One region of the Clostridium paraputrificum AGR2156 genome, then DNA from elsewhere that is predicted to be linked to it. Evidence: a T-box and tRNA genes for the amino acid it is inferred to sense, from the RefSeq annotation. Region 1 holds a T-box; the other holds one or more tRNA genes.
The links. The T-box of region 1 lies ahead of G594_RS0110200 (glycine--tRNA ligase). A T-box ahead of a tRNA ligase gene usually reads a tRNA of that ligase, here a tRNA-Gly.
Positions count from the first base shown of each region.

Region 2: it encodes a tRNA-Gly, which carries the amino acid that the T-box ahead of G594_RS0110200 (glycine--tRNA ligase) is inferred to sense. The anticodon was not compared.

Region 1 is NZ_AUJC01000009.1:2,300-6,731, reverse strand. Features, by position in the region: gene lysS (lysine--tRNA ligase) at 1-1,064, shown strand, start outside; tRNA gene G594_RS0110220 (tRNA-Asn) at 1,215-1,289, shown strand; tRNA gene G594_RS0110215 (tRNA-Asn) at 1,314-1,388, shown strand; gene G594_RS0110210 (LURP-one-related/scramblase family protein) at 1,419-1,922, opposite strand; T-box leader at 2,039-2,207, shown strand; gene G594_RS0110200 (glycine--tRNA ligase) at 2,260-3,660, shown strand; gene murD (UDP-N-acetylmuramoyl-L-alanine--D-glutamate ligase) at 3,861-4,432, shown strand, end outside.
Region 2 is NZ_AUJC01000001.1:635,241-639,672, reverse strand. Features, by position in the region: gene G594_RS0103055 (carbohydrate kinase family protein) at 1-55, shown strand, start outside; gene thrS (threonine--tRNA ligase) at 101-2,032, opposite strand; T-box leader at 2,089-2,301, opposite strand; tRNA gene G594_RS0103045 (tRNA-Leu) at 2,428-2,511, shown strand; tRNA gene G594_RS0103040 (tRNA-Gly) at 2,517-2,591, shown strand; gene G594_RS0103035 (HNH endonuclease signature motif containing protein) at 2,641-3,045, opposite strand; gene G594_RS0103030 (hypothetical protein) at 3,260-3,934, shown strand; tRNA gene G594_RS0103025 (tRNA-Lys) at 3,999-4,074, shown strand; gene G594_RS0103020 (Na+/H+ antiporter NhaC family protein) at 4,149-4,432, shown strand, end outside.

The DNA.
Region 1 (4,432 bases):
AGTGGCATGGATTAAAAGACCCGGATTTAAGATATAGACAAAGAGAAGTAGATCTTATAACTAACCCAGAAGTAAAGGATACTTTTATTAAGAGAAGTCAAATTATAAGAGGCATAAGAGAGTTCTTAGATAATAGAGGATTTTTAGAAGTTGAAACACCAATACTATCTCCTATAGCAGGTGGGGCAGCAGCTAGACCATTTATAACACATCATAATACATTAGATATTGATATGTATCTTAGAATAGCTACTGAGCTTTATTTAAAGAGACTTATTGTTGGTGGATTTGAAAAAGTTTATGATATGGGTAAAAACTTTAGAAATGAAGGTATGTCTGTAAGACATAACCCTGAATTCACTATGATAGAGTTATATGAAGCTTATTCTGATTATAATGATATGATGGAAATTATGGAAAACTTAGCGGCGTATGTTTGCGAAAAAGTAAATGGTACAACTAAGGTTATGTACCAAGGAACAGAAATTGACTTTAAGCCACCATGGAGAAGAATAACTATGGTTGATGCTGTTAAGGAATATGCAGGGATAGATTTTAATGCTATTGCATCTGATGAAGAAGCACAAGCTATTGCAAAGGAAAAGCATTTAGAATTCCCGAAACCATTAAATACTGTAACGAAGGGCGAAGTATTAAATGCTCTTTATGAAGAGTTTGCAGAACAGCACATGATACAACCTACATTTGTTATGGATTACCCGGTAGAGATTTCACCTCTTACAAAGAAGAAGAGAGGAAACGAAATGTTTACTGAAAGATTTGAAGGATTTGTATTTGGAAGAGAAATCTGTAATGCGTATTCTGAATTAAATGATCCAATAGTTCAAAGAGAAAGATTTGAACAACAAGCTAAAGAAAGAGAGCTTGGAGATGATGAGGCGTATATGATTGATGAAGAATTCATGAGCGCTCTAGAGACAGGTATGCCTCCAACTGGTGGATTAGGATTTGGTGTTGATAGATTAATAATGTTCTTGACTGATGCACCATCAATAAGAGATGTATTATTGTTCCCAACAATGAAACCACAAACAAATAATTAACATAAAAAAGGAGTTGATTGAATCAACTCCTTTTTCTTTCCTATCTTTAAAATGCTCTGTTTTTTTCGTAAATACTACTATATTTAAATTATTTTAAAAAAAGTGTTGCATTTATAGATAAAGCTGATATAATATCTAATGTAATGACGTTCCGCGATAGCTCAATGGTGGAGCACTCGGCTGTTAACCGATAGGCTGGAGGTTCGAGTCCTCTTCGCGGAGCCAATTTTATCGTCATTATACTGATATTCCGCGATAGCTCAATGGTGGAGCACTCGGCTGTTAACCGATAGGCTGGAGGTTCGAGTCCTCTTCGCGGAGCCAAAGAAAAGCGATGAACAGTTATCGCTTTTTTTATTTTTCTTTTTTGTTGTCTTTATCATCTTTATTATGACATATCATATCTATTATCACAGCGGATGCCAAAATTAAGGCGTGATCATTAAAGTTTTTTATATCAATTATATATTTGTCTCTTATAGAAATAAGTTTTTTAGAAACTTTACCTATTTCATTTCCGTTAATTTTAAATGTATAATCATAGTCAATAAAATTCCCTTTTACTTTTATGGTTCCATATGGTGTTTCAATCTCAAACTTATCTCTAATGATATTTATTAAATCTTTTTTTAGAGTTGCATATATGTCTCCGTCTTTTTCAATAATGTATGTTTCTGTTAAGCGTAATAGTTTTTTCTTAATTTTAAATATTTTGTTATCATTTGAATCCGAAAAGTATAATTTTTCGCCTATAGTTAAAACTTTGCCATCTATCTTGAAAACCTTGTCTTTGTTTTCATCTAATATAGTGAAGTCGTCGCCAATAGATATAAGTCTTTGATTTAAGATGTATTTCATAAAACTCTCTCCTTACATTTTCGTTTATACAATTATTATATAAAAATATAAATATATATGATATACCTTTGGTATTGACATATAAAACTCTTTTGATAAAATGAATATATAATTAAATAGGCATGTTGATAGAGAAGAGTAGTATAATGCTTCATTTTAGAGAGGTGATATTTGGTGAGAATCACTATGAGTGTTTTATGAAAGGAACTCTTGAGTGCGCAGTTATGAAAGTAGGGCTTATTGCCAAGAAGGGTGGAACCGCGGAAAATGTTTTTCGTCCCTTTATGGTTGATATAGCTTTTTTTATTTACAAAAAAATAAATTAGGAGGTATAGATATGACAGTAGAAAAGACTATGGAAAAAATAGTTTCTTTATGTAAAAGTAGAGGGTTCATATTCCCAGGCTCAGAAATATACGGAGGATTAGCAAATGCATGGGATTATGGTCCATTAGGCGTAGAGTTTAAAAATAATGTAAAGAAAGCTTGGTGGAAGAAGTTCATACAAGAAAGTCCATATAATGTTGGAGTTGATTGTGCTATATTAATGAATAAAGAAGTATGGGTAGCATCAGGGCATGTTGGTGGATTTTCGGACCCGTTAATGGATTGTAAAGAGTGTAAAGCTAGATTTAGAGCAGATAAGTTAGTTGAAGATCATATGACAGAACAAGGAGTAGAGGTAGCATCTGCAGATGGTTGGTCAAATGACCAATTAAAAGAGTATATAGAAAAGAACAATATAGTATGTCCTAAGTGCGGCAAGTTAAATTACACTGATATCAGAAAGTTTAATTTAATGTTTAAAACTTTTGCTGGGGTTACTGAGGATGCAAAAAATGAAATATATTTAAGACCTGAAACAGCTCAAGGTATTTTTGTTAACTTTAAGTCTGTTCAAAGAACTTCAAGAAAGAAAGTACCATTTGGTATAGGACAAATAGGTAAGTCCTTCAGAAATGAAATTACCCCAGGTAATTTTACATTCAGAACAAGAGAATTCGAACAAATGGAATTAGAATTCTTCTGTAAGCCAGGAACAGATTTAGAATGGTTTGAATATTGGAGAGATTATTGTTGGAAGTTCTTATTGAACTTAGGTATAAAAGAAGAATATATAAGAATGAGAGATCATGCACAAGAAGAATTATCATTTTATTCTAAAGCTACTTCTGATATAGAATACTTATTCCCATTTGGATGGGGAGAATTATGGGGAATAGCAGACAGAACTGACTATGATTTAAAGAAGCATCAAGAACATTCAGGTCAAGATATGTCTTATTTAGACCCTCAAACAAATGATAAATATGTACCTTATGTTATAGAACCATCATTAGGTGCAGATAGAGTTGCTTTAGCTTTCTTAGTTGATGCTTATGATGAAGAAGATTTATCAACTGAAGATAAGCAGGATTCAAGAGTTGTAATGCACTTCCATCCAGCGTTAGCTCCATTTAAAGCAGCTATATTACCTTTATCAAAAAAGCTTTCTGATAAAGCTCTAGAGGTTTATGGAGAGTTAAGTAAGTACTTTAACGTTGATTTTGATGAAGCGGGAAGTATAGGGAAGAGATATAGAAGACAAGATGAAATAGGTACACCATATTGTATAACTATAGACTTTGATACATTAGAAGATGGTGCTGTAACTGTAAGAGATAGAGATAGCATGGAACAAGAAAGAATTAAGATAAGTGATTTACAAAGTTATATAGCAAAAAGTTTAGAGTTTTAATTTAAGGTGGAGTTATTATATAACTCCACTTTTTATGTTCATTAGAAGATGTGAGTGTAAAAAGTGGAGTGATTAAAGGAGTTTCACGTTTGTAGAACAAAATAATTAGAAGTGTTATAATTAGAAAGAAATGGGACAGACTTAAATAAGAATAATATATTAGATAATATAAAAAGTTGATGTTTTATGGAGGATTTAGGATGAAGAAGAATTTTAGTGAATTTAAGGAATTTATAAAGAATAAAAAGGTTGCTGTAGTAGGAATAGGCGTTTCTAACATTCCTTTAATTAAGTTTTTGGTTAAACTTGGTGCAGATGTATCAGCTTTTGATATTAAAGATGAGAAGACTCTAGGGAATATAGCTGATGATTTTAAAGAATTAGGGGTTAAATTAATACTTGGAGAAGGGTACCTAGATAGATTAACAGGATTTGATGTGGTATTTAAAACACCATCAATGAGAATTGATAGTGAAGCTTTAGTTAAAGCTAAAGATGAAGGTGCGTATATAACATCTGAAATGGAAGAGTTTGTTAGATACTGTAAGGGTAAAATATATGGAGTAACAGGTAGCGATGGAAAAACAACAACAACTACTATAATATCTAAGTTACTAATAGAAGAAGGGTATAAAACTTGGGTTGGAGGAAATATTGGTACACCATTATTTGCTCAAATTGAAGAAATTGATGAAAAAGATATGGTTGTGCTAGAGTTATCTAGTTTTCAACTTATGACAATGAACTCTCCTATAGATGTGGCGGTTTGTAC
Region 2 (4,432 bases), on a different contig from region 1:
AATAACGTCTATCCCTACAATGGAAGAAGTAGAGTCATATATAGAGAGTGAATAAAAAGGAGCTGTACACTAATTATTTAGTGTAACAGCCCCATCTTTACTATCTTTCTTTGTTTGCTATCTCTTCAAGAATTCTAGCTTCAAAGTCTGCATATGCTATGCTTCCTTCATCACCATTCTTTCTACTTCTAACAGCAACAGCATTGTTTTCAGCTTCTTTTTCACCAACAACTAAGATATAAGGAACTCTTTCTAATCTAGCTTCTCTTATCTTATATCCTATCTTTTCAGCTCTGTAGTCAGCTTCAATTCTAATTCCCTTATTTCTAAGAGATTTAACAATAGATTCAGCATAATCATTATATTTATCTGATATTGGTAAAATCTTGGCTTGAACTGGTGCCATCCAAGTTGGGAATGCTCCAGCATACTTTTCGATTAAAGTAGCAATTGTTCTTTCATAGCATCCAATTGATGATCTATGAATGATGTAAGGAGTTTTCTTATTACCATCTTTATCGATGTAAGTCATATTAAATCTATCTGCTAATGCAAAGTCAATTTGAACAGTTATAATTGTATCCTCTTTTCCGTGAACATTTTTACATTGAATATCAAGCTTTGGACCATAGAATGCAGCTTCACCAGCAGCTTCAACATATGGAATTCCAATATGATCTAAGATATTTTTCATTATAACTTGAGTTTCTTCCCAAGCTTTAGCGTTGTCTATATATTTAATCTTATCTGTTGGATCCCATTTAGAGAATCTGTAAGTTATATCTTCAGAGATTCCTAAAGTATCCATAACATAATTAATTAAATCAACAACTCCTTTAAATTCTTCTTCAAGTTGTTCAGGAGTAACAATTATGTGACCTTCAGATAAAGTGAATTGTCTAACTCTAGTTAATCCATGCATCTCTCCTGATGATTCATTTCTGAATAGAGTTGAAGTTTCAGCATATCTTATTGGAAGGTCTCTATAGCTGTGTTGTTCTGCGTTATATATAGTGAATTGGAATGGACAAGTCATTGGCCTTAAAGCCATAACTTCATCATCTTTTTCTTCATCACCTAAAACAAACATACCATCTTTATAGTGAGACCAGTGACCAGACACTTTATATAAGTCACTTTTAGCCATATATGGAGTCTTAGTTAAAACATATCCTCTTCTTTCTTCTTCATCTTCAATCCATCTTTGAAGAGTTTGGAAAAGTTTAGCTCCTTTTGGCATGAATAGTGGAAGCCCTTGACCCACATTTTCATGAGTTGTAAATATTCCAAGTTCTCTTCCTAATTTGTTGTGATCTCTCTTTTTAGCTTCTTCTAAAGCTTCTAGATGAGCATCTAAGTCAGCTTTCTTTAAGAATGCAGTACCATATATTCTAGAAAGCATCTTATTCTTCTCATCACCCTTCCAGTATGCACCGGCAGTTCTAAGAAGCTTGATTGCTTTTACATTTTTAATTGACATTAAGTGTGGACCAGCGCATAAATCTGTGAAATCCCCCATTTTGTAGAATGAAATAACTTCATCTTCTGGTAGGTCATTTATTAATTCAACTTTGTAAGGTTCATCTGCCATTAGCTTTAAAGCCTCATCTCTTGGAAGTTCAAATCTTTCTATAGCTGGATTTTCCTTAATTATTTTTTTCATTTCTTCTTCTAATTTTTCAACATCTTCAGCTGAGAAAGCGATATCTCTATCGAAATCATAGTAGAATCCATTTTCAATTGATGGACCAATAGCAAGTTTTGCTTCTGGGAATAATCTTTTTACAGCATAAGCTAAAACGTGAGATATACTGTGTCTTACAGCATCCTTACCTTCTTGAGAATCAAATGTGCATATAGCAAGCTCCACATCTTCATTAACAATATGACGAAGGTCTACAACTTTTCCATTAATAATACCGCAACATGCGTTTCTAGCTAATCCTTCGCTAATAGATTTAGCTATATCAAGTACTGATAGTCCGGCTTCAAATTCTTTCACTGAACCGTCTTTTAAAGTAACTTTAATCATTTTTATATCTCCTTCCAAATTCTTTTCAAAAATAAAAAAACTCCGTTCTCTAAAAATATAGAGACGAAGAAATATCCGTGGTTCCACTCTAATTACCTATAGAAATATATTATAGGTCACTTAAGTTTATCGTAACGTGATAAATACGGACTTTATTAGAGTCACTCAGAGGTGGTCTTCAGTTATGATCATTTAAAGATACTTCCAGCTAATGTATCCTCTCTCTGAAAATGAAGTTAATAACTTACTCTTCTCTTCAACGTTTTAAAAATTATATTTTATTAATTAATTATAATTATTTAATTTTTAAATGTCAACATTTATAAAGTTTCAATATTATAGTATATAGGTATTGATTTCTATAGCATACAAATTGTATAATATTGGTATAAGATGCAGATGTGGCGGAATTGGCAGACGCACTAGACTTAGGATCTAGCGCCTTAGGCGTGGGGGTTCGACTCCCTTCATCTGCACCATTTATGCGGAAATGGCTCAACGGTAGAGCGCCACCTTGCCAAGGTGGACGTTGCGGGTTCGAATCCCGTTTTCCGCTCCAAACCTACACTTATAAAAAGCTCTAGCAAAAATGCTGGAGCTTTTTATATTCAATAAATTTCTTCAAGTAGTTTTTGAATTTTTATATTTTCAATCATTTCTTCGGTGTATAAAGTCCCACCCATGAGATATAATATAATATCTTCTTTCTTATAACCTTCTTTATACAGACGCAAATCTTTAGTTATACGTTTTGCAACATTTAAAGAAAAATTTAAAGTGTTACTTAACTCTTTTATTGTATAGAAATTTTTGTTAAGAAGCTTAAGTAATTCTTTTTGTAGTTCTAATTTATATTTTAAATCTATTTCAATAGAGTGATGGGGTCCATTTTTACCACGATGGTGTTCATTACAAAGGTATTTATAGTTAATTTCTATATCTAAACCGCCTTCACTTCTATGAACTATATGGTGTATATCAGCTGGCTTATTACATATTTCACAAAAGAACAATAACATACCTCCTTATTCAATATGTACTCATTATATAATAAATTAAAAACAACTTCAATTTTGTAAAAAATTTCAATTAAAATTATTAAATAACAGTATGAATAGTAATTCAAATACATATTTTATAATAACGTGTAAACACGTAGTATGGTATTGATAAAGGGGTATATCTTACTATATAATATATTATATAAAGGAAAGAAAGGTGATAAGGGTGAGACAAAACTATAACTCCTTTAAGTATTGGGAATCATTAATTCATGAAAATAAAACAATAAGAGGTCATATGTTTATGGATAATCCACCAAAGGAAAAGTCACTTTATATTCATACCTTGATATTTTCAAAAAATAATGGTATTGATAATATCTATGCATATTTTCCTGATGCGAAAGTGCTACTTGGATATATTCAATATTCTTTCTTGCAAGAAGCTTTTTATAAATGGATATATGGTAAAGATAGGATAATAATTAATATCCCATCACTTCCCGTTGATAAAATTATAAGAGATGGATTATCGAAGGGGAAAATATCAAAGAGTGAAGCACAATTAATGTTGAGTCACTATACAAGAGTATCAAAAATGTGGGATCTACCAAAAGATAGAGTTATACCTGAATTGATTAAGTTCAGTAGAGAGTTTAATAAAACTTGGTATGGTGATAATAAAGAATTTTTATATTTAAAGATATTTAGAAATCCAGAGGAGCTTGGTAATTTTATTGTAGATTCTACTATGTTAACTAATGATGAAAATACATTTATAAGTAAGACTGGTGTAACAGTAAGTGAATGGAAGAAAATATGTAGTGAAGCAATAAAAAATAAATTGAGCGCAGAGAAGTTTAAAGAAATATTGCAAAAGAATTTGTCAGAAGTTATATAAAAAAATAATATTATAGCATCTTGACCATAAAAAAGTTGGATGCTATAATATTTTATGTAAATAAGCGCTATTAGCTCAGTTGGTAGAGCACCTGACTCTTAATCAGGGTGTCCCGGGTTCGAATCCCTGATGGCGCACCAAATGAAAGGAATCTAGTTATAGATTCCTTTTTTTCTTGTATAATAAAAGAGACTTAATTTGAGAGGAGAAATATATGAAAACAAAAGGAAAAGTTTCTGCATTATTACCGTTAGCAGTTTTTTTAATAGTTTACGCAGGAACATCAATTATAGCAAAAGACTTTTATGCAGTGTCAGTGATAGTACCATTTTTAATATCTGCCATAGTTGCTTTATCAATGAATAAAAAAAGAAAATTTGAAGATAAGATTCAAGATTTTTGTAAGGGAGCAGGAAATCCCAATGTTATATTAATGATTTTTATATTCGTATTAGCAGGAGCGTTTGCACAAGTAGCTAAGGCTATGGGAGCTGTTGA